One region of the Rhizobium sp. NXC24 genome, then DNA from elsewhere that is predicted to be linked to it. Evidence: predicted binding sites of a transcription regulator. Region 1 holds the regulator's gene; each other region holds the start of a gene.
The links. The regulator PhoB, encoded in region 1, activates phosphate uptake and scavenging genes when phosphate is short. The targets are predictions, from matches to a motif close to TGTCATNNANCTGTCAT.
Positions count from the first base shown of each region.

Region 2: the regulator PhoB is predicted to act here: its motif matches at 4,867-4,883, upstream of ppk2 (polyphosphate kinase 2).
Region 3: the regulator PhoB is predicted to act here: its motif matches at 2,740-2,756, upstream of NXC24_RS10855 (LTA synthase family protein).

Region 1 covers NZ_CP024311.1:568,392-579,183, reverse strand. The annotation lists gene NXC24_RS02885 (2'-deoxycytidine 5'-triphosphate deaminase) at 1-846, opposite strand, end outside; SAM riboswitch at 919-997, shown strand; gene NXC24_RS02880 (O-succinylhomoserine sulfhydrylase) at 1,041-2,225, shown strand; gene apaG (Co2+/Mg2+ efflux protein ApaG) at 2,552-2,944, shown strand; gene NXC24_RS02870 (Hsp33 family molecular chaperone) at 3,022-4,011, opposite strand; gene argF (ornithine carbamoyltransferase) at 4,059-4,976, opposite strand; gene NXC24_RS02860 (aspartate aminotransferase family protein) at 5,148-6,347, opposite strand; gene NXC24_RS02855 (GcrA family cell cycle regulator) at 6,773-7,297, shown strand; gene phoB (phosphate regulon transcriptional regulator PhoB) at 7,397-8,080, opposite strand; gene phoU (phosphate signaling complex protein PhoU) at 8,113-8,826, opposite strand; gene pstB (phosphate ABC transporter ATP-binding protein PstB) at 8,878-9,693, opposite strand; gene pstA (phosphate ABC transporter permease PstA) at 9,708-10,792, opposite strand, start outside.
Region 2 covers NZ_CP024311.1:912,467-923,258, reverse strand. The annotation lists gene NXC24_RS04485 (thioesterase family protein) at 1-254, opposite strand, end outside; gene NXC24_RS04480 (histone deacetylase family protein) at 420-1,361, shown strand; gene NXC24_RS04475 (exodeoxyribonuclease VII small subunit) at 1,364-1,615, shown strand; gene NXC24_RS04470 (pirin family protein) at 1,690-2,613, shown strand; gene dxs (1-deoxy-D-xylulose-5-phosphate synthase) at 2,739-4,655, shown strand; gene ppk2 (polyphosphate kinase 2) at 4,991-5,911, shown strand; gene NXC24_RS04455 (methyl-accepting chemotaxis protein) at 6,073-8,010, opposite strand; gene NXC24_RS04450 (DUF4424 domain-containing protein) at 8,240-9,247, opposite strand; gene NXC24_RS04445 (TlyA family RNA methyltransferase) at 9,374-10,114, shown strand; gene NXC24_RS04440 (class I SAM-dependent RNA methyltransferase) at 10,111-10,792, shown strand, end outside.
Region 3 covers NZ_CP024311.1:2,198,095-2,208,886, reverse strand. The annotation lists gene NXC24_RS10860 (DUF1003 domain-containing protein) at 36-584, opposite strand; gene NXC24_RS10855 (LTA synthase family protein) at 775-2,703, opposite strand; gene NXC24_RS10850 (NAD+ synthase) at 2,894-4,573, shown strand; gene NXC24_RS10845 (TolB family protein) at 4,603-5,430, shown strand; gene NXC24_RS10840 (ankyrin repeat domain-containing protein) at 5,597-7,354, shown strand; gene NXC24_RS10835 (hypothetical protein) at 7,314-8,072, opposite strand; gene NXC24_RS10830 (NADP-dependent malic enzyme) at 8,302-10,614, opposite strand.

The DNA of each region.
Region 1 (10,792 bases):
GCCGACCAGGGGATCGAAGGGCGTCATTTCGGCGGCATAATGCGGCGGCACATGAACGGCTTCACGCGAGACGAGGATATAGAACTCGTCCGGATCGAGGATCAGTTCGGTGCGGCCGCGGCTATAGAGCGGCTCCCAGAAATCGAAAATATCGTGCTGCGCCTTCTTGTCGACATCGACGACCGCCGTATGGTGCTTGCCGCGATAACCGATCAGGCCTTCCTTGTCGCCGGCCAGATCGATCGAGAGCGCTATGCCACCGCCGGTGACGTTCGGCTTCTTGCTGGCGACCAGCGTCTCGCTCTCGTGCAGCGCCAGCAATTCCGGCTCGGAGAGCATGGCCTGGCCGACGCGGAAGCGGATCTGCGACAGGCGCGAGCCGCGACGAACGACGATCGGGAAGGTGCGCGGGCTGATTTCGAGATAAAGAGGACCGGAATAGCCGGCCGGGATCTTGTCGAACTCCTGGGCGCGGTCGGTGATGACGCGGGTGAAGATGTCGAGACGGCCGGTCGAGCTTTTCGGATTGGCGGAGGCGGACATGTCGGCCGGCAGGTCGAGCCGCTCCATCAGCGGCACGATGTAGACACAGCCGGTTTCCAATACCGCGCCTTCCGAGAGATCGACGACATGCAGCTTCAGCCGGTCGAGCTTGTCGGCGACAAGATGCGACGGGCCGGGCATGAAGCTGGCGCGGACACGGAAAGCATGGGCACTGAGCCTCAGGTCAAGGCTCGCCGGCTGGATCTGATCGACATCCAGTTCCTTTTCGCTCGTCAGCCGCCCCGCTTCGAAGAGCGCCGCAATTGCGCGATCGGCCAAAATTCCAGTAGTGCGAGCCATCATGCCTCTTCCATAATTTGCCGCAGACAAAACCAAACTCAGGGAATTGACGCAAGCGGTCAACGGCAGTATTGCAACTTATCCCGTGGTGATTTGGCCGGTCGGCTTGCAGCCACGTTAAACAAGTGGCTAAAAGGACCGGGGTTAAACCGGTCTGCTTTCGCGACCGGTTTTTTTGTTTTGAAAGTGGTGATGGCATGAGCAAGACTTGGCGCCCCGCAACCCAGCTCGTTCACGGCGGAACTCTCCGTTCGCAATTCGGCGAGACCTCCGAAGCAATCTATCTGACCCAGGGCTTCGTCTACGACACCTCGGAAGCCGCAGAAGCCCGCTTCAAGGGCGAGACGGATGGCTTCATCTACGCCCGCTACGGCAGCCCCACCAACGACATGTTCGAGAAGCGCATGTGCGCTCTCGAAGGCGCTGAAGATGCCCGCGCCACCGCTTCCGGCATGGCCGCCGTTTCTGCCGCCATTCTCTGCCAGTTGAAGGCCGGCGATCATATCGTCGCAGCCCGTGCCCTCTTCGGCTCCTGCCGCTGGGTGGTCGAGACGCTGGCGCCGAAATATGGCATCGAATGCACGCTGGTCGATGGCCGCTTCATCGAGAACTGGGAAAAGGCCATCCGACCGAATACCAAGGTGTTCTTCCTGGAAAGCCCGACCAACCCGACGCTGGAAGTCGTGGATATCGCCGCCGTCGCCAAGCTCGCCAACCAGATCGACGCCAAGGTCGTGGTCGACAACGTCTTCGCAACGCCGCTGTTCCAGAAGCCTCTGGAGCTCGGTGCGCACATCGTCGTCTATTCCGCGACCAAACACATCGACGGCCAGGGCCGCTCGCTCGGCGGCGTCATCCTCTCCGACAAGCAGTGGATCGACGAAAACCTGCACGATTATTTCCGCCACACCGGTCCGGCCATGTCGCCGTTCACTGCCTGGACGCTGCTGAAGGGCATCGAAACGCTCCCGCTGCGCGTCAAGCAGCAGACGCAGAATGCCGCCAAGGTCGCCGACTTCCTCGCAGAACAGAGCAAGGTCGGCAAGGTGATCTATCCCGGCCGCAAGGACCATCCGCAGGCAGACATCATCGCCAAGCAGATGACCGGCGGCTCGACGCTGGTGGCCTTCGAGCTGAAGGGCGGCAAGGAAGCGGCCTTCAAGCTGCAGAACGCACTGGAGATCGTCAAAATTTCCAACAATCTCGGCGACTCCAAGAGCCTGATCACCCATCCCGCTACCACGACGCACAAGAACCTCACCGACGAGGCCCGTGCCGAACTCGGCATTTCGCCGGGAACGGTGCGCTTTTCCGCGGGGATCGAGGACAGCGAAGATCTGGTCGAGGATTTCGCCCGCGCTCTGGCACAAGTTTCCGCCTGACTATATCTACCCAAACCCGCCCGAATATTGTTCGGGCGGGCTTACACGTCTCGAAAACGAACCGTGCGCCTATACTTTCGACCGCCGACAATTAACCTTTAGAGTTATTCCTAACATCTGAAAATCCGAATGGTTTAATCCGTCAAAGGCGTTTTCACCAATCCATTCCTTGACGGAACAGGTCGCTTTATAGGATACCCCTAAGTATCCCGCTTTCCGTGGGATCATAGAAAGCGGATAAGGTGCCCTAGACTTAAATGCTGGAGCGTCCTTTGTGCGTTCGTTTGAGCGCGCGACGTTTCGGAGTAGTGACCAAGGTGTCAGGCATGTATCGCGCACTAACACACGACATCGAAGTTGTTGTCGAACCCTTTTATCTGGAGGAGCAATCCGATCCGGAAGACGATCGTTACGTCTGGGGTTACCGCATCATCATTTCCAACCACTCGACCGTCACCGTGCGGCTGGTGACGCGCTATTGGCACATCACCGATCAGAACGGCATGGTGGATGAGGTGACCGGGCCGGGCGTCGTGGGCGAGCAGCCCAGGCTGCGGCCCGGCGATACCTATGAATATTCCTCAGGCTGCCCGCTCGACACGCCATCGGGCATGATGTTCGGCCACTATCAGATGGAGACGGATGACGGGAAGCTGTTTCACGTCAAGATCCCCGCCTTCTCGCTGGATACGCCCAACCTGCTGCGGACGCTGAACTGAAGCTCGCTGGAGCGGTCGGCCTTTCACGGCATCGCCTCACCGCTCCATCTTTGCTCTTCGCACTTTCCTGAGATTGCTCAGGCGGCCGTCACCTCGGACACCTCGAAGCGATAGGTCGTCGAGCAGAACTCGCAGGTGACGGCGATTTCGCCGTTCTCCTGGCTCGCTTCGACCTCCTCGGCGGAGAACCCCCGCAACACACCCTTCAGCTTATCGCGCGAACAGGTGCAGCGGTCAAAAACCGCCTTGGGCTCATAAACGCGCACGCCGCGCTCATGGAAGAGGCGGAATAGCAAACGCTCGGTACCGACCTGCGGATCGGTCAATTCGTCGGCGTCGATCGTCTCGACCAGTGAGCGGGCTTCCGCCCAGGCGTCATCCTCGACGTGTGCGCGCAGGCTGGTGTCGCCGTCGCCGCCGTGGAAGTCCGGCTGGCGCATGCGCTCCGGAGCTTCCGGCAGGAACTGCGCTACAAGGCCGCCTGCCCGCCAGCGATGGCGCGGCTTGCCGGCCTCATCGCGATCGAACAATTCGGCGGCCCCGAGGCGGACACGCGTCGGGATCTGTTCCGACTGGCGGAAATAGGTGCCGGCGATCTCCTCGAGCGACGCGCCGTCAAGCGCTACGATCCCCTGATAGGGCTGACTGAAGCGACCCTGATCGATGGTGAAGGCGAGGACGCCCTTGCCGAGCAATTGTTCCGGTTCGGTCTTGCCGGCAGCCACGGCCTTGGCCAGCGCCTCGTCATCGAAACGGGCATAGGCGCGGACGTTCTCCGGCGTCGAGAAATCGGCGACCAGAAGGTCGACCGGCCCGTCGCTCTTCGTCTGCACGGTGAACTTGCCCTCGAACTTCAGTGACGTGCCGAGCAGCACGGTCAGCACCACCGCCTCGGCCAGCAGCCGGGCAACCGGGGCCGGATAGCTGTGCCGGGCGAGAATTGCGTCCAACAGCGGCCCAAGCTGCACGGCGCGGCCGCGGACATCAAGACCCTCTACCTGGAAGGGAACGACATGATCGTCGCCGGCAAAATCGAATTGACCCAGCGAGGCTGCACTTTCCGCCATTGCTCTACTCCTACTGCGCCCGCGACATCAAACGCGGTTCTATATCCTCAGATCGCGCCCAGGCACCAAGCAAGAATCGACTTTTGCGCATGAAGGCGGTTTTCCGCCTCATCGAAAACAACGGATTGCGGACCGTCGATCACCTCGTCCGTCACTTCCTCCCCGCGATGGGCGGGCAGGCAATGCATGAACAACGCGTCCTTGCCGGCCTGTGCCATCAAAGCCGCATTGACCTGATAGGGCTGGAAGACGTTGTGACCGCGGGCCCGGTGCTCCTGATTCATGGAAACCCAGGTATCGGTTACCACACAATCGGCGCCGGCGACCGCACGGTCGGCATCATGCGAGAGCATGATTTCGGCGCCCTCGTTGCGGGCCCAGTTCAGATAGTGATCCTTCGGCTCGGAACCAAGGGGTACGGCCATGTTCATGCGATAGCCGAAACGGGCGGCCCCTTCGACCAGCGAATGCAGCACGTTGTTGCCGTCGCCGGTCCAGGCGATGGTCTTGCCCTTGATCGGACCGCGATGCTCCTCGAAGGTCATGATGTCGGCCATGATCTGGCAGGGATGCGTGTCGTCGGTGAGAGCGTTGATGACCGGCACGGTCGCGTGCTGGGCGAGTTCCAACAGGCGCGAATGTTCGGTCGTACGGATCATGATGGCGTCGACATAGCGCGACAGCACCTTTGCCGTATCGCCGATCGTCTCGGCGCGGCCAAGCTGCATTTCCGTGCCGGACAGGAACAGCGTCTCGCCGCCGAGCTGGCGCATGCCGACATCGAAGGAGACGCGGGTGCGGGTGGATGGCTTCTCGAAGATCATCGCCAGCATCTTGCCGGCGAGCGGCTTATCGGCCGCACCCGCCTTCAGCGCCTGCTTTCGCACGATGGCATCGTCGATGATGCTGCGCAGATCGGCAGCCGCGACGGCCGAGAGATCGAGAAAGTGTTTCGGTGAAGCCATGTCCCTACCTGTACTCCAAAAATGATAACGCCCGCCGTGGGGCGCGCATAACCCCTTAAATCGGAGCCGATTTAAGGAAAGGCTTATGCGCCACTCTAAGTGTTACTGCGTCCTTTGCGCGTCCTTCGGACGCGCGGCGCAGTAATACGCCCCTACCGGCGGGCGCTGAACTCAAGCCGACTTCTTGACGCGGGCGGCACGCAGGCTTTCGGCGGCACGTTCGATGCGGGCAATGCCTTCGCGCGCCTCCTCGGCCGTGACCACCAGCGGCGGCAGCAGACGGATGACGTTGTCGCCGGCCGGCACACCCAGCAGATGTTCGGCGCGGATCGCCTGCAACAGGTCCGCCTGGGGAATGGCCGCCTTGATGCCAAGCAACAACCCTTCGCCGCGGACATCTTCGATAATATCCGGAAAACGATCCTTGAGCGAGGCCAAGCCCTGGCGGAACACCAACGCAACATCGCGCACATGCTGCAGGAAACCGTCTGATAGCACGACATCGAGCACGGCGTTGCCGACCGCCATGGCGAGCGGATTGCCGCCATAGGTCGAGCCATGCGTGCCCGCCTTCATGCCTGCGGCCGCTTCCGCGGTCGCAAGGCAGGCACCGAGCGGAAAGCCACCGCCGATGCCCTTGGCGACGGCCATGATGTCAGGCGTGATGCCGGCCCATTCATGGGCAAAGAGCTTGCCGGTGCGTCCGACGCCGGTCTGAACCTCGTCGAGGACCAGAAGCAGGCCATTCTCATCGCAAATCTGACGCAGGCCGCGCAGGAACTCGTTGGTCGCAGGGCGGATACCGCCCTCGCCCTGCACGGGCTCGATCAGGATCGCGGCCGTCGCATCGGTGATGGCGGCACGCACCGCGTCGAGATCGCCGAAAGGCACCTGGTCGAAGCCGGGCGCCTTCGGGCCGAAACCTTCGAGATACTTTTCCTGGCCTCCAGCGGCGATCGTCGCGATCGTGCGGCCATGGAAGGCGCCTTCGAAGGTGATGATATGGAATTTCTCCGGATGACCCTTGTAGAACTGGTAGCGACGCGCCGTCTTGATGGCGCATTCCAGCGCCTCCGCACCGGAATTGGTGAAGAATACCTTATCGGCGAAGGTGGCCTCCGTCAGGCGCTTCGACAACTTCTCCTGGCCTGGCACCTCATAGAGGTTGGACAGGTGCCAGACCTTGTCGGCCTGCGACTTCAGCTCTGCAACCAGATGTGGATGGGCGTGGCCAAGCGAATTCACCGCGACGCCCGCGGCGAAATCGAGATAACGCTCGCCGGTCTCCGTGATCAGCCACACGCCCTCGCCTCGCTCGAACCGCAGCGGAGCACGCATATAGGTGTCATAAAGCGGCGCGGTTTCAGCCATGGCGCATTCTCCTCAATCACAACCTTTAGGGCCAATCGTTTCCTTCGAATGAAACGGGCCCGGAAAAATCAAAAATGCCGCCTTGCGGCGGCATGGGCACTATTGATGTTTTGCACTGCGATGTCAACAAAACTGGCGATTTAGCAGGTGCGGCAGAGCACCTCTCGATGGATGGCATGTCTTCGACAACTTATATTGCATAAATGCCACTCACGTATAGCAAGTTGGGGAAAACCTCGAAATCGATTCCTCAAGATTCCCGCGACTCTTGTCACGGAGTCAGCCTCACACTAGGTTAAAAACCAATTACTAGACTGCATGCGGCGGAACTAGTCACCACAATTTTAAAGCGTTTCACGCCTCGACCCAATTCGAGGCAATGGTGAGGGATTCTGCCATCAGAAACGCGATAGCGGAGACAGGGCATGAATTGGACAGACGAACGCGTCGAGAAGCTGAAAAAGCTGTGGTCCGAAGGTTTGAGCGCCAGCCAGATCGCGGCACAGCTCGGTGGTGTCAGCCGTAATGCCGTCATCGGCAAAGTGCATCGCTTGAGCCTGCCGGGCCGAGCGAAGGCCGGTGGTGCGGCAACCACAGCTCGAGCGCCGAAGCGCAATACCTCGGCCCCACGCGCGCCGAATTACGCCTCGCGCGTTGCAACCCGCACGGTTACCCGCCAGCAGGGTGCGACGATGCTCAAGGAAGAGGTCGAGATCGATACGGTCAGCGAAGTCGAATATCGTCCGGCCGCCAATGTGGTCGTTCCGATCTCGCGCCGCCTCGGCCTGACGGAGCTCACGGAGCGCACCTGCAAGTGGCCGGTCGGCGACCCGCTGAAGGAAGATTTTCACTTCTGCGGCAATGACAGCCCGGACTCTTCGCCGTACTGCACCTACCATCAGCGGCTGGCTTACCAGCCGGTGCATGACCGGCGCCGGGCCGCGCACTGAACCACACCAGACAAAGGAAAAACGGGCCGAAAGGCCCGTTTTCTGTTTCCGCCGCTATGTTGGATGGCCAATCGGGTTGCCCCGATCAGGCCTCCCCCATCAGGCCTCCATGGAATAACCCGCGCCGCGAACGGTGCGGATGACGTCCTGCATGTTGGAGAAATTCAGCGCCTTGCGCAGGCGGCCGACATGCACGTCGACGGTGCGTTCGTCGACATAGATATCATGCCCCCACACGCCGTCGAGCAACTGAGACCGAGAGAAGACGCGGCCGGGGGACGACATCAGGAATTCCAGAAGGCGGAATTCCGTCGGCCCCAACCGCACTTCACGGCTCTTTCGGTGGACGCGATGGGTTTCGCGGTCCAGTTCGATATCGCCGCAGCGCAGTACCGTGGACAGGACCTCCGGGCGGGCTCGGCGCAACATCGCCTTGACGCGGGCCATCAGTTCCGGCGTCGAGAACGGCTTGACGACATAGTCGTCCGCGCCGGTGGAAAGGCCGCGCACGCGCTCGCTTTCCTCGCCGCGAGCGGTGAGCATGATGATCGGCAGGCGCTCCGTCTCCGGCCGCATGCGCAGCCGACGGCAGAGCTCGATGCCGGACACGCCGGGGAGCATCCAATCGAGGATCAGAAGATCGGGGATGCGCTCCTGGAGGCGCAGCTCAGCTTCGTCGCCTCTCAGGATAGTGTCGACCTCGAAGCCCTCGGCCTCGAGGTTATAGCGCAGCAGAACGCTTAGCGCTTCCTCGTCTTCTACAACAGCAACTCTCGGAACCATGCGCCTCTGGTCTCCTTCTCTTGGTGTCTACTTTATTCCGTTACCGAACCGACGGTGTTGGCGGTATCGTCCTTCGGGCGCTCGCCTTCGGGCTGGGCACCGGTCGCCATGTAATAGATCGTCTCGGCGATGTTCGTGGCATGGTCGCCGATGCGCTCGATGTTCTTGGCGCAGAAAAGAAGATGCGTGCAGGTGGTGATGTTGCGCGGATCCTCCATCATGTAGGTCAGCATCTCGCGGAAGAGCGAGGTGTACATGGCGTCGATTTCCTCGTCGCGTTCGCGGATCGACACGGCCTTGTCAGGTAAACGGGTCGAGTAGACGTCGAGCACTTCCTTGAGCTGGACGAGCGCCAGTTCGGAGAGGTGTTCGATGCCGCGGGCGAGACGACGCGGAACGCCGGTGCCCTGCACGGCGATGACGCGCTTTGCGGTGTTCTTGCCGAGATCGCCGACGCGCTCCAGATCGGCGGCGATGCGGATGGAGCCCATGATTTCACGCAGGTCCGCAGCCATCGGCTGACGGCGGGCGATGGTGACGATCGCCTTGTCGCCGACTTCGCGCTCGGCGTGGTCGAGAATGACGTCATCGGAGATGACCTTCTGCGCAAGGCTGGCATCGCCGTTTACCAGGGCGCGGACGCTGTCGCTGACCATCTGCTCCGCCAGGCCGCCCATTTCGGAAATGCGGCGCGTCAGGAACTTCAGGTCTTCGTCGTAAGCGGAGAGAATGTGTGTTGAGACCATTTTTTTATCCTCTAGGTGAAAGATGTGAAAGGAACCGCGCGGGGAGCATCATCAGCCAAAACGGCCCATGATGTAATCCTGCGTGCGGTAATCATCGGGATTGGTGAACATCTTATCGGTATCGTTCTCCTCGACCAGATGGCCGAGATGAAACATTGCGGTACGTTGCGAAACGCGGGCTGCCTGCTGCATGGAATGCGTCACGATGACGATCGTGAAGTTTTCCCGCAGCTCATGAATGAGTTCCTCGACTTTGGCGGTGGCGATCGGATCGAGCGCGGAGCACGGCTCGTCCATGAGAATGACCTCGGGACTGACCGCGACGGCGCGGGCGATGCAGAGGCGTTGCTGCTGACCGCCAGAGAGGCTGGTGCCGGCATCATAGAGCCGATCCTTCACCTCGCCCCACAGCCCGGCCTTCTGCAGACTGGTTTCGACGATATGGTCGAGATCGCTCTTGGACCGATGCAGCCCATGGATACGCGGACCATAGGCCACATTCTCGTAGATCGACTTCGGAAACGGATTGGGCTTCTGAAACACCATGCCGACGCGGGCACGCAGCTCGACGACATCGATTGAGTTGTCGTAGATATCCTGATCGTCGAGCGTGATTTTGCCGGTGACGCGGCAGGTGTCTATCGTATCGTTCATGCGGTTGAGGCAACGCAGGAAGGTGGACTTGCCGCAGCCGGAAGGACCGATCAGCGCGGTGACAGTGTTGGCGCGGATGTTCAGATCCACGTCGAACAGCGCGCGCTTCTCGCCATAATGGACCGAGACGGCCTGACCGATCATCTTGTAGGGGATCGTTATCATCTTCCTGGCCAGTGCTTTTTCGCTCGCGGCTTCCGTCATCATGTTCATTCCATCGCCTCCCGTCACCAGCGCCGCTCAAAGCGACGGCGCAGCAGGATGGCCCCGATGTTCATCGCAACAAGGAAGAAGAGCAGGACGATAATGGCTCCGGAGGTTCTCTCGACAAAGGCGCGCTCAGCTTCGCTCGCCCACATGTAGATTTGCACCGGCAGGGCCGTCGAAGGATCGAGCGGCCCTCTCGGATAGTTGGCGACGAAGGCGACCATGCCGATCAGAAGCAGCGGCGCGGTCTCGCCGAGCGCATGGGCAAGGCCGAGGATCGTACCCGTCAGGATACCCGGCATGGCGAGCGGCAAGACGTGATGGAAAACCATCTGCATGCGCGATGCGCCAAGCCCGAGCGCGGCACTGCGGATCGACGGCGGCACGGCGCGCAATGCCGAGCGGGTGGCGATGATGATCATCGGCAGCGTCATCAGGCTCAGCACCAGCCCGCCGACCAGCGAGGCGGAACGCGGCAGGCCCATAAAGTTGATGAAGACCGAGAGGCCGAGCAGGCCGTAGACGATCGACGGCACCGCGGCGAGATTGTTGATGTTGACCTCGATCAGATCCGTCAACCGGTTCTTCGGCGCGAATTCCTCAAGGTAGATCGAGGCGGCGACGCCGACCGGCAGCGCCAAGACCAGCACGGTCAACATGAGATAGAGCGAGCCGATTAGCGCGACGCCGAGACCCGCGGCCTCCGGGCGACTGGAATTGCCGGACAGGAACAGACCCGTATTGAACGCCTCGTGCAGGGCGCCGGCGGCGGCAAGCTGCCTCATCCAGGCGAGTTGCTGGTCGGAGACCTTGCGGTCCTTTTCGTCCGCCGTCAGGTCGATCTGTCCCTTGTAGGCAGAGTCGATATTGGCACTGGCGAGGAAAGTGACCTTCACCGTCTTTCCGATGACAGAGGGATCGGCCACGACCTTGTCGCGCAATGCAATGCGTGCGCCGTCCGATACCATTTCCATCGCCTGGCGCACGAGCGCCCGATTGGAAGGATCGATGCCCAGCGCCTTCACCACGGCGTCGCGTACCAGCGCCGTATAGTTGGCTGATATCAGGACCTTCGGATCACTGGCCCCCTTGCCTATGGGATCGA
Region 2 (10,792 bases), 340 kb from region 1:
TTGCCGCCGATCTTGTTGACGCTGACCGAAAAGCGGGCGAGATCGTCATAACGCAGCGCCCGGTGCAGCGCGCACGAAGCCTTAGTGGCGATGTAGACCGGCTCGTCGCTCACCAGCGGCCGGGCGCGCCAAAAATTCGACAGCGCCGTTTCCGCCTGGGAGATGTAGGAGGCGATGAACATCTGCCCTTGCCTGTCGACATCGCGAGGCGGTACCCGCATTTCGATGACATCGGATCGTTCTAGACTCATCATAACGCAAAACCCTGGCCGACGGCTCGCACCTTAATGAAAGCTTAACATCGCGCCTCAAGAAGTAAACGGTTGGTAGCCCAACGTGGTTAAGATGGATTGTTGACATTATGGTGATACTGCCCATGTCCGGTAGCAGATGTCATATCCCGTCTGTAGATTGGTTTCATGAGCACACGTCTTTACGAGCACCCGATTTTTCTGGAACATCTTACCCCCCCGGGTCATCCGGAGAGGCCTGACCGGTTGCGGTCTTTGAATATCGCGCTGGAGCATCCGAACTTCGAGCGACTGGACCGGCGCCAGGCGCCAATCGCCAATGAAGACGCCGTGTTGCTTGCCCATCCGGAAGAGCACCTCACCTTTGTGATGCGCTCGATCCCCGACGGGGGTGACGAGGACGAGATCAACCAGCTCGAAGCCGACACCTATGCCAGCCCGAAGACGCTGCAGGCGATCCTGCGTGGCGTCGGCGGCGCAATGGCGGCAGTCGACGACGTATTCTCCGGCGCGGCCGACAACGTCTTTGTCGCGGCCCGCCCCCCTGGCCACCACGCAGAGAAGTCCAAGGCCATGGGCTTCTGCTTCTTCAACAACGTGGCAATCGCCGCCCGCCATGCGCAGAAGGCCCATGGAGCCGAGCGCGTCGCCATCGTTGACTGGGACGTGCATCACGGCAACGGCACGCAGGACATCTTCTGGGACGATCCCTCGGTGCTCTTCTGCTCCACGCATCAAATGCCGCTTTACCCCGGCACCGGCAAGAAGGACGAGCGCGGCACGCATAATACCATCGTCAACGCGCCGCTTTCGCCCAATACCGGCGGCGACCATTTCCGCGAGGCCTTCAAATCGCGCGTGCTGCCGGCACTCGACGATTTTCGCCCCGACCTCATCCTCATCTCGGCCGGCTTCGATGCCCATCATCGCGATCCCCTGGCACAATTGAATCTCACCGGCGAGGATTTCGACTGGGCGACCGGGCGCATTCTGGAAGCCGCCGACCGCAGCGCCAAGAACCGGGTCGTCAGCCTGCTCGAAGGCGGCTATGATCTGGAAGGCCTCGCCGAATCGGCAGGCCTGCATATTCTGCGCATGATGAAGGGTTGATGATGAGCGAAAGCGCCAAAGTGGATGTGTCCGGCTATTCCTTTGAAAAGGCTGTGGCGGAGCTCGAAAGCATCGTCGCGCGGCTGGAACGCGGCGACGTCGCGCTCGACGAATCCATCGCCATCTATGAGCGCGGCGAAGCGCTGAAGAAGCATTGCGAGGCTCTGCTCTCGGCAGCGGAGAACCGCATCGAGAAGATCAGGCTCGACCGCGCCGGCAAGCCCCAAGGCACGGAGCCGCTGGACGGACAGTGAGGCCCGCGCGCGCAAGATTTGAGTTTCCGACCTATTGCCGTTAGGTTGGCTTTCAACCGAATGGAGCGCTCGTCATGTCCTTCTTCCCTGGAAAAGATCCGCTGCCCGGCGATGCCTTCGCCTGCGACGCGATCGAGCATCTCATCATTCCCCGCACCAGCGATCTCGGCGGCTTCTTCGTCCGTCGTGCGCTTCCGAGCAGCCGGCGGCGGCTAGTGGGACCGTTCATCTTTTTCGACCGCATGGGTCCCGCAGTGCTGCGGCCGGGCGAAGCACTGGATGTCAGGCCGCATCCGCATATCGGCCTCTCGACCGTCACCTATCTTTTCGACGGCGAAATCCGTCATAGGGACAGCCTCGGGACGGAAAAGGTCATTCGCCCCGGCGATATCAACCTGATGACAGCCGGGCGCGGTATCGTGCATTCCGAGCGCACGCCAGACAATCTGCGCGGCCATCCGCTGGCGATGTCCGGCCTGCAGACGTGGCTAGCCCTGCCGGACGACAAGGAAGAGATCGATCCGGCCTTTACCCATACCGAAAAGAGCGACATGCCGCTGATCGACGACGGCGGAGCGACGGGCCGCGTGGTCATCGGCAGCTTCGAGGGCGTGACCTCGCCGGTCAAAGTCTTTTCCGACACGCTCTATGTCGATCTTCAGCTTCAGCCCGGCGCAAAGTTTCCGTTCGGCGCCGGGCATGAGGAACGTGCGGTCTATATTCTCTCCGGCTCGCTCATTGTTGCGGGCGACCGTTTCGAACAGGATCAACTCCTTGTCTTCCGCCCCGGCGATGCGATTGCCCTGGAGGCGGCTGAAAAAGGCTGTCATTTGATGCTTTTTGGTGGTGCGGCACTCAATTCAAAGCGCTATATCTGGTGGAATTTCGTGTCTTCTTCTAAGGAACGCATCGAAAAAGCCAAGGAAGAATGGCGCACCGGCCGTTTCGATATCGTGCCGGGAGACGAGGAAGAGTTTATTCCTTTGCCGGAAAGCTAACGAGTTCATAACAATGCCAAATGTTTCTTGTTCAGGCACTCCTTGAATTCGTCGCCTTTTGTCGCAATCTTTTTTGAGATAAAGGCGGGCCGCTGCCCAAGAATAGTAAGAAAGAGGCTTCAGCCTTGACACATATGCCAGAGACGCCCCTGCTGGACCAGGTCCACTATCCTTCCGACCTGCGAAAGCTGGAGGACCGGGATTTGCCGCAACTCGCCCGCGAGCTCCGCGACGAGATGATCGATGCGGTATCGCGCACGGGTGGACATCTTGGCGCCGGCCTCGGCGTCGTGGAACTCACCATCGCCATCCACAATGTCTTCGACACGCCGAACGACCGTCTGATTTTCGACGTTGGTCATCAATGTTATCCGCACAAGATCCTGACCGGCCGGCGCGACCGCATCCGCACGCTGCGCCAGGAGGACGGACTTTCCGGCTTCACCCGCCGCGCAGAGAGCGAATATGATCCCTTCGGCGCAGCGCATTCCTCCACATCGATTTCCGCCGGTCTCGGCATGGCGGTCGCCGCCGAACTCGACAATACCGACCGCCGCGTCATTGCCGTCATTGGCGACGGCGCGATGTCGGCCGGCATGGCCTATGAGGCACTGAACAATGCCGGCGCGCTCGACGCGCGGCTGATCGTCATTCTCAACGACAACGACATGTCGATTGCCCCGCCGACCGGAGCCATGAGCGCCTATCTCGCGCGCCTCGCCTCCGGCCGCACCTATATGGGCTTTCGTGATTTCGGCAAGAAGCTCACCGCCTATCTGGGCAAGAATGTCGACCGCGCCATTACCCGCGCCGTCGAACATGCGCGGGGCTATGTCACCGGCGGGACGATGTTCGAGGAGATGGGTTTCTACCACATCGGCCCGATCGACGGTCACTCCTTCGACCATCTTCTTCCGGTCCTGCGCAATGTGCGGGACCATGCTCAGGGCCCGGTGCTGATCCATGTCGTGACGCAAAAGGGCAAGGGCTATCCCCCTGCCGAAGCGGCGGCGGACAAATATCACGGCGTCAACAAGTTCGACGTCATCACCGGCGCGCAAGCCAAGGTGAAGCCGAATGCACCGAGCTATACCAGCGTCTTCGCCGATGCGCTCGTGCAGGAAGCGATGCTGGACGAAAAGATCGTCGGCATCACCGCCGCCATGCCGAACGGCACCGGTCTCGACAAGCTGCAGGAATTTTTCCCGGCCCGCTGTTTCGACGTCGGTATTGCCGAGCAGCATGCCGTCACGTTTGCGGCCGGCCTGGCCGCCGAGGGTTTTAAGCCCTTCGCGGCGCTCTATTCGACCTTCCTGCAGCGCGCCTATGACCAAGTGGTGCACGATGTCGCGATCCAGGGGCTACCAGTGCGCTTCCCGATCGACCGCGCCGGCTTCGTCGGCGCCGACGGGCCGACGCATGCCGGCTCCTTCGACACGGCCTTTCTCGCCAGCCTGCCCGGCTTCGTGGTCATGGCCGCCGCCGACGAGGCGGAGCTGAAGCATATGGTGCGCACGGCTGCTGCCTACGATCTTGGCCCGATCTCCTTCCGCTATCCGCGCGGCGAAGGCGTTGGCGTCGATTTGCCGGAACGCGGCGAAATTCTTCAGATCGGCAAGGGCCGCATCGTCAAGCAGGGTTCGAAAGTGGCGCTGCTATCCTTTGGCACCCGGCTCGCCGACAGCCTTGCCGCCGCCGAAGATCTCGATGCGGCCGGACTGCCGACAACGGTTGCCGATGCTCGTTTCGCCAAACCGCTCGACCACGATCTGATCCGCCAGCTTGCCAGCCATCATGAGGTGCTGATCACCATCGAGGAAGGCTCGGTCGGCGGCTTCGGCAGCCAGGTCATGCAATTCCTCGCCACGGAAGGCCTGCTCGACAATGGTTTGAAGATCCGCACGCTGGTCATGCCCGACATCTGGATGGAGCAAGCCAAGCCCGAAGTCATGAATGCCAAAGCCGGTCTCGACCGGGCCGGCATCGTGCAGACGGTGTTCAAGGCGCTGGGCCGCAGCCGGATTATCGAGGTCGTCGGGTAAATCCGGCTTGGCCCGCCATCGATCTACCGTTTGTTCGGATGTCGATCTTCCGGCACTTTAACAGGCGCGCCCTGAGGCGTGGTCGCCCTGTGGGCGAAGCGCGTTGATTTGAATGTGGAAAGGTCGCTGGCTTTGCCTCCACGGCATCTAGTCCGCTTTTGCTGATTAGAATTGAGTGCGGCGTGCTTCGTCTCTTCGCCCTGCGGCAATCAGTCATCTAACTGTCATGAACAAAGCGGAACTTGCAGCAATGCAGGAACGGGCATGTTCGCGTTTTTAAGAGCGATCATGCATCGACTGCTGTCGTTAGCTGCCATCGAGAAGCGGAGAGAACCTTGAACAATTCAGACAAAGAGCACCAGTATTCCGACTGGCTTGAAGCGGAACTGGCCGATACGCTAGACGAAGACTATGAGTTGGAACTCTCGGAACCGGCTCTTTCCGAAGAGATCCGAAAGATTTACCAGAAGGCACATCCGGCTGCGATGCCGCGTATCGACTACTTCCGCACCCTGCTGTCGCTACAGGCCGAACTGATCAAGCTCCAGGATTGGGTGACCTATCACAAGGAGAAGGTCGTCGTGATCTTCGAGGGCCGAGACTCGGCGGGCAAAGGCGGGGCAATCAAGAGGATCACCCAAAGGCTCAACCCGCGCGTTGCCAGGGTCGTGGCGCTGCCAGCGCCATCCGACCGCGAAAAGTCCCAATGGTATTTCCAGCGCTATGTGCCCCATCTGCCGGCGGGCGGCGAGATCGTTCTCTTCGACCGGTCCTGGTACAATCGCTCCGGTGTCGAGCGTGTGATGGGCTTTGCGACGGAAGATCAGGTCGAACAGTTCTTTCACGACGTACCCGAGTTCGAACGCATGCTGGTTCGCTCCGGGATTCGGCTTGTCAAATACTGGTTTTCGATCACCGACGAGGAGCAGCAGCTTCGCTTCCTCGTGCGCATCCACGATCCCTTGAAGCAGTGGAAGCTCTCGCCGATGGATCTGCAGTCCCGCGTGCGGTGGGAAGCCTATACGAAGGCGAAAGAAGAAACCTTCGCGCGCACGAACATTCCGGAAGCGCCCTGGCACATCGTCGAAGGCAATGACAAGAAGCGCGCCCGCCTGAACTGCATCGACCATCTGCTCAGGCAGATTCCCTATGAGGACGTGCCTCACGAGGACATCACCCTGCCGGAGCGCGTCTTCAACCCCAACTATGAGCGCAAGGTGCTGCCGCCGGAGCTTTACGTTCCGTCCAAGTACTAGGGAACGCTTTCGCGGTAGCACTGGCCAAGGGTCATAGCCACCCTCGGCAGCTACCGCTAACTGATATCTGTCTCGCCTCGAAACAGGCGAGACAGATCTCCCCGACCTCCGATGCCCGTCAGAAAGAGCATCAGAGGTTCGGCGTCATCAAGACGCCAGCCTCAGAACTCCTCCCACTCATCCTGGGCAACAGCCGCCGCGGTGGCCTTGCCGCCAAACGCCTTGGCAACCGTGCGGCCCAATGCCCTCGCAGGCGAAGCAGCCGGTCGTGACTGGGCGGTAACGGCCGCAGGACGTTTGGATTCGCGGGGCATGTCACTCAGACGGAACTGGTGCAGGAGCTCATTGAGGGAGGCTGCCTCGCGGGCGAGTGCATGGCTCGCCGCCGTCTGTTCCTCGACCATGGCGGCATTCTGCTGCGTGCCCTGGTCCATATTGTTGACGGCAGTGTTGATTTCCTGCAAGCCGGTCGACTGTTCGCGGGTGGCGATGACGATGGCGCCGACGTGGCGGTTGATCTCCTGCACTTCGGAAACGATCAGTTCCAGCGCCTTGCCGGTTTCGCCGACCAGCGACACGCCGGTGTTGACCTGATCGCTCGAGGTGGTGATCAGTGCCTTGATCTCCTTGGCGGCGCTGGCGGAACGCTGGGCCAGCTCGCGGACTTCCTGGGCGACGACCGCGAAACCCTTGCCGGCATCACCGGCGCGGGCAGCTTCGACACCGGCATTCAGAGCCAGGAGGTTGGTCTGGAAGGCGATATCATCGATGACGCTGATGATGTTGCTGATCTCACCCGAGGACTTTTCGATCTGCTGCATGGCGGAGACCGCCTTGCGCACGACATCGCCGGACTTCTCAGCGCCCTGACGGGCACGTTCGACGAGATGGCCGACATCTTCAGCGCGCTTGGCGGAATCGCGAACCGTCGTCGTCACCTCTTCGAGGGCTGCTGCGGTCTCTTCGACGGCGGCCGCCTGCTGCTCGGTGCGGCGGGCAAGATCGTCGGCGGCCGAACGAATTTCGCCGGCACCGGCATTGATCGCCGAAGCATTGTGGCCGACCGACTGCAGGGCGGCTTCCAGCTTTTCGACGGCATTGTTGAAGTCGACGCGGACGCCGTCGAGCTGCGGTGCGAAGGTACGCTCGAGGCGCGCGGCGACATTGCCGGAGGCCAGGGCGGCAAGCCCGCCGGCCAACGCCTCCATCGCGAAGCGGATCTCGCCCTCTTCCCGCGCCTTCTGCTCGTCGTTCATCTGACGTTGACGCTCGGCATCGCCGCGCATGCGGTCGGTCTCGCCGGCAAGACGCAGTTTCTCGATCGCCGCTTCCTTGAAGACGACGACGGCGTCAGCCATGCGGCCGACTTCATCGCCCCGGCCGATGGCCGGCACGTCGATATTATGCTCACCGCCGGCAAGGCGGGCCATGGCGGCAGTCATGCCGACGATCGGGCGAACGATGGTGCGTGCGAGCAGCCAGGCAAGCACGGCTGCGGCCAGCGAGGCAATGATACCGCCGGCAATCAATGTCAGACGCAGTTCGCTGTTGGCATCATCCTGGATGGCCGACTGGGCATCTGCCTTGGCGCGGGCAGCCTGTTTGATCTTGGCTGCAGCCTCACGGAAACCGTCGAGCTGACCCTTCGTCTCGTTCTGGCCGATCTTGACGATCTGGTCGAGCGGCATCTCGGTTTCCTTGCGCGCCTTCATCTGCGGCTCGGCGAGCTGATGGAAATAGAGATCCGCGGCCTTCTGCATGCCGTCGATCGCGGCAAGCAGGTCCGGCTCGTCGGCGGCAACCGTCTTGGCGGCCGCCATGCTCTTCAGCATGCGATCGCGATTGGTGCCAACGTCGCCATAGGTGCTATTGCTGCGCAGCAGCAGGAAGCCGCGCAAGTTGACCGCCTGTTCCAGCATGGCCTGCAGGGAATCGTCGATCAGATTGACGAGCTGCTGTGACTTGACCTGTTCGGCGGCGGCCGCGGTCGATATTTCTTCCTTGGCGTAAACGAATGCGGAAACGCAGGCGAAGATAGCGATAAGTGCGGCAAAGGTGATGGCGAGTTTGCCATTCAAGGAAAGGTTCTTCGCAAACATGGGCAAGCGCCTCCTGAGCGCCGGTCCTGGCGAACATCGACGAACCCGCTGGGAGAGCGCAGCCGGATGCTCCAAAATTCTGGGAAGAGGCATGATTGGGCGCGAGAGGCGCGGAGCCGTCATGGCAGGCGATTATCCCCGAAAAGGACAATCGCAATCGCATGCATAACTAGATGCTACAGCTTTAAAATTATTTAACTCTGCTCAGTGCAAGAGGCGCAACAATACTCTAATTCTGAGATCCGGCATTGAGGATCAGAATATCGAGATCGTGCTCAGGAGAAAAATCCTCTGCGGTCATCTGAAAACTCGTGGGGCCGATCTTCTTGACACCGCTGCCGCAGAAGCTGACGTAGTTATCCGGGCTGCCCTTATCGACCGTTAGCTGGAAATGCTTGATCGGACCGGACCAGTTGGCGCCCGTGCTCAAAACGTAGGAAATCCAGCTTTCGGTATAGGCGCGGCCGCCCTTGTCGGAGGCTGCGGATAGTTTGGTAGCGGTTTTAAGGAAAGCGTCGTCCACGCAATATTTGGTCTGATAGATCTTGAGCTGCTCCTTCTCGTAGTCCTCGTTGCCAGCAAAGGTGATGGCGACCGTGCCGCCGACACTCGGCTTATAGCGGTGCTGCACACTGATTTTGGCGCGGGCCGGAAATTTGGTGCGCCACCAATAGGTCGTGTGCAGGATCCACATCGGCGTCGGGTGATGCTTCATGCCCTGGCCGTCACTGTCGTATTCGTCATCGGCAATGAGACCGCGCGCCTTCCAGTCCTGGAGCACATCAGGCGGCAGCTTCGCAACCGCGTTGAACGCGGCTGCGCCGAGCGGTCGCAGCGGAATATTGTGCGCCTTCAGCTCGGCCGTCAGATCGATACCGGAGACTGTCACGCTCTGCTGCAAAGTCGGCGTGATCGGTTTGCCGTCCTGCGTGACGGTGAAATCGAGGAAATTGTCGGCATCGGCGTCCTCGATGGCGACCGTGCTGTCGAGGACGCCCTCGATATCCGGCATGGGGAAGGCGACGACGCTTTCGACATCCTTATCCGATGTGTTCTCAAAGAGGTAATCGACCTTCACCTCCGTCGGAGAAATGAAGAGCTTTTCGTCATCCATGCTGATATCGCCGGTGCGGACATAAGCGAGGCCGCCGGTCTTCAGCTCCGCCATGCTATCGTTCGCCAGGGCCGGCGTGGCAAGCATCGCCAGAGCCGTCGCATAGCCGCAAATCCCGCGCATCCGAGCCCCCATCTACTGCCGGTTTGCGGCGATTATGGCGAGATACCGCATAGCGTCAACGCCGACATTGGCCGCCATCAACACAAAACGCTTGCAACGCAGACCATTGCCCGGCATGGACAGCCCATGTCCGAACCGCAACGCCTCGACCAGCTTCTCGTCTCCCTCTCGCTTTTCGCCAGCCGCTCGCGGGCGCGCGACGCCATTCAGCGCGGCACGGTGACGGTTGACGGCAAAGTAGTGAGCAAGCCGGGCGCATTGTTTACCGAAGATGCGGAGATCGCGATCGACGATCCCGCTCAGGATTACGTTTCGCGGGCCGCGCTGAAGCTGGTGGCCGCGCTGGATCATTTCCAACTCGATCCGAAGGGGCAGCACTGTCTCGACGTCGGCGCCTCGACCGGCGGTTTCACCGAAGTGCTGCTGCAGCGGGGTGCGGCGCATGTCACCGCTATCGATGTCGGCCATGGGCAGGTGCATCCGCGCATATCAGCCGATCCGCGCGTGACCAATATCGAGGGACTGAACGCCCGCTATCTGACGGCCGAAGACATTGGCGAGCCCGTAACCTTCATCGCCTCCGACGTTTCCTTCATCTCGCTGAAGCTGGCGCTGGCACCGGCCCTCGGGCTTGCCGAGCCGGGCTCGCGTTGCGCGTTGCTGGTGAAGCCGCAATTCGAGGCCGGACGCGAGGCGATCGGCAAGGCCGGTCTGTTGAAGGACCCCTCCTCCGCGCCAACGGTTGCGGCGGAGCTGGAACGCTGGCTCATCGAGGACATGGGCTGGCGTAGCCTCGGCCTCATCCCCTCGCCGATCGCGGGTGGCGACGGCAATCAGGAATTTCTTCTCGCAGGGATCAAGCCATGAGCACCGAAACCGTGACCATCCAGAAGCTCGGCGCCCAGGGCGACGGCATTGCGCAAGGCGCCGACGGGCCGATCTACGTACCCTTCACGCTGCCCGGCGAGACCGTTGCCATCGCGCGGGTGAAGAGCCATGGAACGTTGATGTCGATCGCGGCGGCCTCGCCCGAACGGCAGGAGCCACACTGTCGGCATTTCGGCCCCGACGGCGTCAATGGCACCTGCGGCGGCTGTACGCTGCAGCACTATGCCGATGCGCCCTATCGCGCCTTCAAGCGCCAGCTCGTGATCGATGCATTGCGCTCCAAAGGGCTGACGCCAGAGGTGGACGAGCTCATCGCCGCCCATCCGGGCGAGCGCCGGCGCGTGGTCTTTGCCGCACGCAAGACCGAGAAGGACATGCTGATCGGCTTCAATCAGGCCGAAAGCCACCATATCGTCGCCGTTCAGGAGTGTCCGATCGCCTCGGCCGGGATCATGTCGCGACTGCCGGCGATCAGGGCTGTCGGCGCGGCTCTCGCTGTCAGCGCGGAAGCATTTCGCATCTCCGTCCTGGAGACGCTCTCCGGCCTCGATATCGCTGTCGATGAGGTCAAGAAACTCTCCGACAAACAGCGGCGCAGCGCCATCGAAACCGTGCTTGCCCTTCGCGGTATCGCCCGCGTCTCCCTGAACGGCGAGA
Region 3 (10,792 bases), 1.6 Mb from region 1:
GCGATCCGACTATCTGCTGCCCGAGGTCAGCCAGCTTAGACGATCGACCCGCCGCTACTCTTGTCTTCGATCCTACTGCTCAGCCGTGCGAATTCCTCGCGCAAGGCGGATAGTTCCGTCAGAACGTGCAGGTCGATCTTCTGATGCAGGGAGAGAACTTCCAGTTCCGCCTTGAGATTGACTTCGTAGTCCTTTGCGGCCTCGAAGCGGTCGCGTTCGGCCTGGCGGTTCTGGGACATCATGATGATCGGGGCCTGGATCGCGGCGAGCATGGAGAGGACGAGGTTGAGGAAAATGAAGGGATAGGGGTCGAAGGCGCGGGTCATCAGCACGATGGTGTTGACGACGCACCAGACGACGAGGAACGCCAGGAAGGCGAGTATGAAAGACCAGGAGCCGCCGACGCGGGCAATGCTGTCGGCGAGGCGTGCGCCCGTGGATGCCTCGGCAGAAAAGGCGGCGTTGATGTCGGTGGAAACGATTTTCCGCTCATGCGCCTTTTTCAATACACGCTTTTCGATCTCGCCGAGTTCCTCGGCCGTTTTGTCGAAATGCTGATGAACGAAATTGGGTAGATTATACATGGGAACGCTCCGAAGACTTGGTCGCTTTGGCCGCAAGTATTCGACTGCCCGATGGAATTGCAATGCAAAAAGGGTTGCAGTGTAGAGCGGTTCAGCGTTTCACGGAATCGCTCTCATCCGAGAGGATCGCTTTTGGACGTACCAACAAGCTTGACTAAGACGGATACTTCGCACTTTTCCTGGAATTGCTCTAACTGCCCTGGCTGACCAGCCAGGCATTTGATGGGAAGAAGCGGTCGAGCCCATATTCATGTCCGAACATCATGTCATGCTGTAGAGAGCGGTAGTCGCGTATCAGCGGATCGAGGTTTTGCTCTTTGCGAGCCCAATCCGGAAACGCCTGATTGTCGCGCGTCGCGAGCTGATAGCGATCGATGATGGTGTATTTCTTCTGCAAGCGGCCGAGAAAGCCGGTGTAGAAAGGATGCTCGTAGCCGGCGGTCTTCAGGATATGATAGGGCAGTTGCGACGGGCTGATCGTTCCAACATCCCTGCGCACGCCCTTTTTGCTCGACCAGATGACCAGCGGTGTTTCATGCTGCCGCTTCATCACATCGAGCGACGCTTTTCGGGTCGCCACCTGTTCGGGCATGTAATTCGTATCCGGATAGACCGTGCCAAGCGGCGGCAGATGATCGCCCCAGAGGACGATAATCGTCTCGCGATCGCGCTTCGAAGCCCAATCCATCAGCGTTTTCAAGCTCTGGTCGGCTTCCCGAACGCCTTGCGCATAGGTCGCGAGCGTGTCGCGATCGGCGTCGCTCAGATCGCCTTTGATATCGACCGTATTCTCGGCGTAGCGATGCGCATCATAGGGACCGTGACCCTGCAGGGTGACGGCGAAGAAGAAAAACGGCCGCTCCATGGCGTCGCCCTCGCGCATGATCTCCTTCATCAGCGAGTCGTCGGAGGCAAAAAGGCCGCGTTTTTCCATAGGCGGCATGGTCTCCTCGGTGCGGAACTCCTCGAAACCAAAAGCCTTGTAGACTTCGTTGCGGTTCCAGAACCAGCCGCTGAACGGATGGATGGAACGCGCTGCATAGCCTTCGCCGCGGAAGAAGGTGGCAAGTGAGGGCATCGGCCGGCGGACATATTGCTGATAGGGAATGCTGCCATAGGGCAGGAAGGCGTTGGAGAAGCCGGTCAGTGCCTCGAACTCGACATTGGCGGTCATGCCGCCGAATTCGGGAGAGAAGACATAGCCCGACTGCGCCGCGCGGATGTTCGGCATGGGATCGGGCGTGAAGGTCAGATTGGAAAGCCTTGTCGGATCCCAAAAAGACTCGCTCATCAGCATGATGATGTCGGGCTTTTCGCGTGGGCCGGAAAGATAGCCATAATTGCGGGCGGGTATGGCGTCGATCGCATTTTGTCCATATCCGCCAGGCGCTTTGACGTCCGCCATCGGCAGATTGAGCGAGAAGGCGATGATGAAGCCGTTGTAAGCGTAATTTTCCTTCTGATCCCAGACGATGGGGATGATGCGCAGTTTTTCGCGGATGAACGAATTTTGCGTCGGATCCATCTGCGAGACGAAGACGGTCATGAGCGGCAGGCAGACGGAGAGCCGCGCAACCCTCTCATTGCGCGAAAGCGCTGTCGCATGTCGCCAGGCGTAGCGCCAGAGGAAGGCGAGCGCGACAATCGAGGCGATGACGCCGACAGCGACCGCAACCGCGGTCCACGGGCGCTCGCGCACGATCACCGGCATGAGTTCCAGGATCTGGTGCGCAAAAAGGAAATCCGAAGGATAGAGGGGATCGGAAAGATAATACTGTTTCTGGTTGGAGATAAGGGCCGGAACCAGCACCAGAGGCACAACCACCAAGATCGATGGATGCGCGCGGCCGAACACGGCGTCAAGCGCCAGCATCAGGAGCATGACGATGCCGATCGTGGTGAAGCCGGGATGAATAGGCGAATCGAAATAGCCGGGAAGATCCGTCAGCTCACCACGCGCAATCCACTCGACGGCGATGACGGTGAAGAGCGCAAGCAGGAAGGTCAGCGCAAGGCTCTGAAGCTGGCGTAAAACCGTCGATCGTCGGCTCGTCGCACCAAGCTTTTGCAGAATGGCAAATCTGCCAGCCAACACGGAACTGGGGATCAAGGCGACCAACGGCCCTCTCCAATTGTTACAAAACCGTCACATAATTGTCGCCTCTCTGTCATGAATGGCGGCTGAACCGCAAGGCTTACTTAGTATTTTTTGGTGGCGAAATATGTCCTCTAAGAGCAGCGCCATCTTTGGCGCTTGAAGAGGGCCGAAGGCTGTTGCGGAACGGGGTGGCGCTCGCTAAATATATGGCATGACAGAACAAAGCCCCATCACCCAGACCATCCGCATCGCTGTCGCGCAACTCAACCCGACAGTCGGCGATGTCTCCGGCAACCTTGCCAAGGCGCGGGAAGCGCGGGCCGAGGCGGCGCGCGAGGGCGCGCAGCTCGTGTTGCTGACGGAGCTGTTCATCTCCGGTTATCCGCCGGAGGATCTGGTGTTGAAACCGGCCTTTATCCGCGCCTGCCGGAAAGCTGTGGAGAGCCTTGCTGCGGATACTGTCGATGGCGGCCCGGGCGTTGTCATCGGCTTTCCCCGCCAGGACGACACCGGTCGCTACAATTCGGTCGCTGTGCTCGACGGCGGCAAGATCATCTTCATCAGAGACAAGGTCGATCTGCCGAACTATGGCGAGTTCGACGAGAAGCGGGTCTTCGATGAAGGTACCGTTGCGGGGCCGGTCAATTTTCGGGGTGTTCGCATCGGTATCCCCATTTGCGAGGAAATCTGGAACGATCTCGGCATCTGCGAAACGCTAGCCGAAAGCGGGGCGGAAATTCTTCTGGTTCCGAACGGCTCGCCCTACTATCGCGGCAAGGTCGATGTCCGTCACCAGGTCGCGTTACGGCAAGTGATCGAGTCGGGTTTGCCGCTCATCTTTGCGGCCCAGGTTGGCGGTCAGGACGAACTGGTTTTCGACGGTGCAAGCTTCGGCTTCAACGCCGACAAAACTCTGGCCTTCCAGATGAGCCAGTTCGAAACCGCGTTGGCGGTGACGAGCTGGAAGAAGAACGGCAATGGCTGGCATTGCGCCGAGGGTCCGATGGCGCATATTCCGGAAGGCGAGGAGGCAGATTATCGCGCCTGCCTGCTGGGTTTCCGCGACTATGTGAACAAGAACGGCTTCAAATCGGTCGTGCTTGGTCTTTCCGGCGGCATCGACTCGGCGATCTGCGCTGCGATTGCCGTCGATGCGCTGGGCGAGGAGCGCGTGCGTACCGTCATGCTGCCCTACCGTTATACATCGGAAGATTCCCTGAAGGATGCGGCCGATTGCGCCAAGGCACTCGGCTGCCGCTACGACATCGTGCCGATCGAGGAGCCGGTGACCGGCTTCACCTCGGCGCTTTCCGATCTATTCGAAGGGACCGACAGCGGCATTACCGAGGAAAATCTGCAGAGCCGTGCCCGCGGCACCATTCTCATGGCGATTTCCAACAAATTCGGCTCGATGGTGGTGACCACGGGCAACAAGTCGGAAATGTCTGTTGGATATGCCACGCTCTATGGCGACATGAACGGCGGCTTCAATCCGATCAAGGATCTCTACAAGATGCAGGTCTATGCGCTGTCGCGCTGGCGCAATCTGCATGTGCCGCCGGGAGCGCTTGGCCCATCGGGCGAGGTGATCCCGTTCAACATCATCGACAAGGCGCCGTCTGCCGAGCTGCGGCCGAACCAGACGGACCAGGATTCGCTGCCGCCCTATCCGGTGCTCGACGACATCCTCGAGTGCCTGGTGGAAAAGGAAATGGCGGTCGAGGAGATCGTTGCGCGCGGGCATGACGTCGCAACCGTCCACCGCGTCGAGCATCTGCTTTATCTCGCCGAATACAAGCGCCGCCAGTCGGCACCGGGCGTGAAGATCACCAAGAAGAATTTCGGTCGCGATCGGCGCTATCCGATCACCAACCGGTTCCGCGATCGTTGATCGCAACGCCCGTGGCGAATGGAGAGGCAATGCGCAGCTCGGTCGAGATCTACAATATCCGCACCGGTGAAAACCGCGTCGTCTGGCAGACCGAGCGGCTGGTCGAGGCGCCGAACTTTTCGCCGGATGGGCGCCACCTCCTGCTGAACGGCGATGGCCTGCTTTATCGGCTTCCGCTAGACGGCAAGGCCGAGGCCGTTCAGGTCGATACCGGTTTCGCGACGCTCTGCAACAACGATCACGGCATATCGCCCGACGGTTCGCTGATCGTCATTTCCGACAAGACGGAACACGGCAAGTCTTGCATCTATGTGCTGCCGGCCGAAGGCGGTACGCCGCGACAGGTAACGCGCAATTTGCCCTCCTATTGGCATGGCTGGTCGCCCGATGGGCGGCGGTTTTCCTATTGCGGCATTCGTGACGATATCTTCGATATCTATACGATCTCGATCGACGGCGGCGAAGAGACACGGCTGACGCATGGCGAGGGACGCAATGACGGCCCTGACTATTCCGCCGATGGGCAATGGATCTATTTCAACTCCAGCCGCACTGGTCTGATGCAGATATGGCGCATCCATCCCGATGGGACCGGGCTACAACAGATCACCAACGACAACTACGGTAACTGGTTCGCCCATCCGTCGCCGAAGAACGATAAGGTCGTGCTGATCTCCTACGATCCAGATGTCTTCGACCATCCGCGCGATCTCCATGTCCGGCTGCGGCTGATGGATATGGATGGCGGCAATCTGACGACGCTGTTCGAGCTCTTCGGCGGGCAGGGGACGATCAATGTGCCGAACTGGGCGCCCAATGGCGATGAGTTCGCCTATGTCCGCTACGAGCCGGCCTGATCGCTCTGGACAGGCCAGACGGCTCGCGATAAGTTCCGGATCGTTCGCAGGGCGCATCCGATCCGCGGGAAGGGCAAGGCCCACCTGATGTATAGAACGTAAGACTGCCACACCTCTTTTCAGTCTGTGGGCGCGGATACCGGACGTGAATGAAAGGAGGTCTTTCGTGACCACGCGCTCTCTGGCGGGCAATGCCACCGTCGATTCCCTGAAAAAACAGGCCAAGGCTTTTCTGAAAGCCGTTCATTCCGGTGATTCATCGGCACGCAGTCGCGTCGCACCGTATTTCGCCGATGCGCTCGAAGTCGGGCTTCAGGACATCCAGCTTGTTCTTGCCCGCGAATATGGCTTCTCAAGCTGGACGAAACTCAAGGCGCATCTGGAAGGCGCCAATCGCGAGCAAACTCCCCTAGATCAGCTTGCCAATCAATTCCTGTCGCTGGCGACGGTTTCCTATTTCTCCCATGTTCCGGCAGATCCGGCACGCTTCGAGGAGGCGCTGCAATTGCTGGAGGCTCATCCTGAAATTACCGGGGACAGCATCTACATTGCCGCGGCGCTTGGCGACGCCGCCGGTGTGGCGCGCTGGCTCGATCGCCAGCCACAGCTTCTCGATCGGAAAGGCGGGCCTTACGATTGGCCGCCCTTGCTCTATGCCGCCTATGCTCGTTTGCCCGGTCGGTCCAGCTTGTCGGCGGCGCGAGTCCTTGTCGAGCGTGGGGCCGGTCCCGACGCCTTCTTCCTCGACGGCGGCCAATATCGCTTCACGGCGTTGACCGGCGTCTTCGGAGAGGGCGAAGCCGGCAAGGTCCGGCAGCCGCCACACCCTGATTGGGAGGCTTTCGCGCGCCTATTGCTCGACGCCGGCGCGGAAGTGAATGACAGCCAGGCGCTCTATAACCGGATGTTCGAGCCCGACAATTCCTGCCTGGAATTGCTGCTTGAATACGGGCTTTCCGCCGCCGACAAGAACAATTGGCTGGTGCGCGAAGACGGTCTGATGGTGGCGAATTCGCAGACGGTGTTCGACTATCAACTGGCTTGGGCCTGTGAAAAGCGCATGGGCGCGCGCGTCAGGCTGCTGGTCGAGAATGGGGCTGACGTCAACAAGCCGGTCAATGGCCGAACGCCCTTCGAATGGGCGCGGATCGGTGACGACAAGGATCTTGCGCTATACCTTGTACAGAAGGGCGCTGTTGCCGTTCGCTTGAAGCAGGAGGATTGGCTTTACCTTCAAATAATGACCGGCGAAATATCGATTGACCAAATGAGACGAATGGTGCCGGACCTCGACATTCCCGCGGCGATGCGGCGAACCCACCCAGCAATGCTGCACGAAGCTGCGGCGGACAATGCCTTCGAGCCCGTCCGCCGCATGCTGGCGCTCGGCCTCGACGTCAACGCCATGACCAGCCGCACGCCGCTGCATGAGGCTGCCTTGCATGGCCACATCGATATGGCGAAGCTGCTGATCGAGCATGGGGCCGACACCTCCATCCGCGATGCCTATTACTATTCACCGCCGATCGATTGGGCGGAGTATAACGGCAAGGAGGAGATGGTTGAATTCTTGAAGACACAACCACTCGATATCTTTGCCGCGGCTGCCTTTGGCCAAGTTGAGCGATTGGCCGCATATCTGAATACGCATCCTGACCGGATGAACATCCGCTTCGGCGATTTCCGTCCACACGGACAGGCGAGCGCAGAGCGCGACTGGTTGACGCCGCTCGGCTTTGCGATCCGCAATGCTCAAGTCGATGCGATGCGCCTTCTGCTGGAGCGCGGCGCGGATCGTTCGGTGAGGGATGCATCCGGCCGCTCATACAGGGATCTAGCGCGGGAGACAGGCAATGAGGCGATCGTCTCGCTGCTCAAAGCGCCTATTGTGCCGGTTGAGGACCAGCCGCCTTTGGATGTTTGAGATCGAGGCTGCCCTGGTCGGTCGCGAGGAATTGCGGCCCGACCTGGCGCACCTTGTTTGCTGAGGGATCGTAAGGCCGGTCCGCTGGCATTTGTCTGGGCTGAATTTGGGTAATCGACGGTGCCGGTGTCGCCGGCATCTGCCGTTGTGGGAGTGTCGCGTCTGTCCGGGGCTTCTGCGTCTCGATGGTCGTCACCGAGCTTTCCGGTTCCGCCAGCGACTGTTCTTGTGGCGCATAGGGTTCCGGCTTCAGTCGGGTATTGATAACAGTGTCCGGCTGGGCCGACGCCGGGGCGTTGCAGCCCTGCCGTTGCATGGCAATGAGCAATTGCCGACGCTGTGCCCTTTCAGCGTCGATCCGGGTCAAGCTCAGCTCACGTTCATCCATCAGTGAACCCAGGTCCTGCTCCATGCGGTCCAGCGAGTTCTCCATTTCATCGCAGTCGCCGCTATCGCCTGAGCCGCCGATATTCACCATGCTGCTGTCGTAAGAGCAGCCCTGAATACGCATATCGCTCTTGAGCCGGCGGATCATGGTATTTTGTTGGGCGATGGCGCGCGAAAGCTGCCGTGTCTCAGTGCTGGCGCCGACGACTTCCGTGATATTAGCATACCGGCCATGCAGTTCGTCGCAGATGGTATTCGTCTGTGCAAAAGCCGGCGATGCAGCCAGCAGGGACAGTAAAAGACAAGAGACGTAATTTCTGCCGCGGTTCACGATTTTGCTCTTCGAAAGCGGTTCGACTTTGAAAAACGATACAGCGTGGAGCTTAACAACAAACCTATCAGAAATACGGTTCGGGTGGGAAAATTCTTGCGAAATGATCGCGGATGCGGCTCAGGCCGCCACTTGTCACCGCCTGGTGAGATCGCCGGGCTGTAGTTGAATCCGGCCGCCAATAGCTCGTCGGGGCCGCCTCAGAGGACGGCCGCGACGAGCTATTCGCTCAATTCGGCTGAGAAGCCTCGACCACAGCAAGGGCCGCCATGTTGACGACGCCGCGCGACGTGACGGAGGGCGACAGGATGTGCGCCGGAAGCGCCGTGCCGAGCAGGATCGGGCCGACATGCAGGCCATCGGTCATGGTCTTGACCACACCAAGCGTGATGTTGGCCGCGTCAAGATTTGGGAAGACGAGCAGGTTCGCTTCGCCGGAAAGCGTGCTGTCGGGCATGACGTGGCGGCGCAGGCTTTCGGAAATAGCGCTGTCGCCGTGCATTTCGCCGTCGACTTCCAGCTCCGGTGCCATCTCGCGGACAAGCGCCAGCGCCATGCGCATCTTGGTTGCGCTTTCCGACTCCCGCGAACCGAAGTTCGAATGCGAAACGAGGGCGGCGCGGGGCGAGATGCCGAAACGTTTGATTTCTTCGGCCGCCAGCACCGTTGACTCGGCGATCTCCTCCGCATTCGGATTAAAGTTGACATAGGTGTCGGTGTAGAACGTCGCGCCACGCTGCGAGATCAGCAGGCTGAGCGCCGAGAAGTCGCGAACATCGGAGCGTTTGCCGATGATCTGGCGGACGATGCGCAGATGGCGCTCGTAACGGCCTTCGAGGCCGCAGATCAGCGCGTCGGCTTCGCCGCGCTTTACTGCCAGGGCGCCGATGACCGTGGTGTTGGTGCGTACGATCGTTCGCGCCGCTTCCGGAATGACGCCGCTGCGGCCGACAAGCGAGAAGTAGAGGTCGACATATTCGCGGAAGCGCGGATCGTCTTCCGGATTGATGACGGCGAAATCGGTGTTCGGCCGGATCTTCAAGCCATAGCGCTTCAGACGGGTCTCGATAACGGAGGGACGTCCAATGAGGATCGGAGCAGCGGTGCCCTCTTCGAGAAGAACCTGGGCAGCGCGCAGTACGCGCTCATCCTCGCCTTCGGAGAAGACGACGCGCTTGCGCTCTGCGATCTTCGCGGCGGCGAAGATCGGCTTCATGATGAAGCCCGAGCGGAAGACGAAGCGGTTGAGTTCGTCCATATAGGCGTCGAAGTCGGCGATGGGGCGCAGGGCCACGCCGCTTTCGGCCGCAGCTCTCGCAACGGCAGGCGCAATGCGCAGGATCAGACGCGGATCGAAGGGCGAGGGGATCAGATAATTCGGCCCGAAGACCGGCGTTTCGCCGCTATAGGCGCGGGCGGCGACATCGGACGGCTCCTCGCGGGCAAGCGAGGCGATGGCGCGCACTGCGGCCATCTTCATTTCCTCATTGATCGTCTTGGCGCCGCAATCGAGCGCCCCCCGGAAGATGTAGGGGAAACAGAGGACGTTGTTGACCTGGTTCGGAAAATCCGAGCGGCCGGTGCAGATCATCGCGTCCGGCCGGGCGGCACGGGCGAGATCCGGCATGATTTCGGGTGTCGGATTGGCGAGCGCCATGATCAGCGGCTTTTCCGCCATCTGCTCCAGCAGCTCGGGCTTCAGCACGCCGGCGGCGGAGAGGCCCAGAAAGACGTCGGCGCCGGGGATCGACTCGGCAAGCACGCGCTTGTCGCTCTTCTGCGCGTAGATGGACTTCCATTCGTCCATCAGCTCGGTACGGCCCTCATAGACGAGGCCCTCGATATCGTGGACCCAGATGTTTTCGCGCTTGGCGCCAAGGATGACCAGCAGGTTGAGGCAGGCGAGCGCGGCGGCGCCAGCGCCCGAGGCGACGATCTTGACCTCCTCGATCTTCTTCCCGGCCAATTCCAGCCCGTTGAGAATAGCGGCGGCAACGATGATGGCAGTGCCGTGCTGGTCGTCGTGGAAGACCGGGATTTCCATCTTCTCACGCAGGCGACGTTCAACGTCGAAGCACTCGGGCGCCTTGATGTCCTCGAGATTGATGCCGCCGAAGGTCGGCTCCAGCGCCGAAATCGTGCTGACCATCTCATCGACGGTAGGCGCGGCGATTTCGACGTCGAAGACGTCGATGCCGGCAAATTTCTTGAAGAGTACGGCCTTGCCTTCCATCACCGGCTTGGAGGCAAGCGGACCGATATTGCCGAGACCGAGGACGGCCGAACCATTGGATATGACCGCGACGAGATTGCCGCGCGAGGTGTAGTCGAAAGCCGTTTCCGGATTGTCGCGGATGGCAAGGCAGGGCGCGGCAACGCCGGGAGAATAGGCAAGCGCCAGGTCACGCTGGTTGCCGAGCGGCTTCGTCGCCTGGATTTCCAGCTTGCCGGGGCGGGGATAGCGATGAAAGAAGAGAGCCTGTTCGTCGAGATTGCCGCTCGCCATGTTCTTGGCTGCCTTCGATGTGTCGTGCGTATCCATCACGCTTCTCCGTTTCTGCTTGCGCACTCGCGCTTTTTGAGTCCCTGCATACATCAATCACTCAGGGTGCACAGTATGCAATTGACGCAGAGGAAAGGTTTTTTGCAGCGCCGTTTTCACAATTGTTTTTCTTGTCCCGCAACGGTGACATTCGAGCCCGATGGTAAGCGAAAAGTGA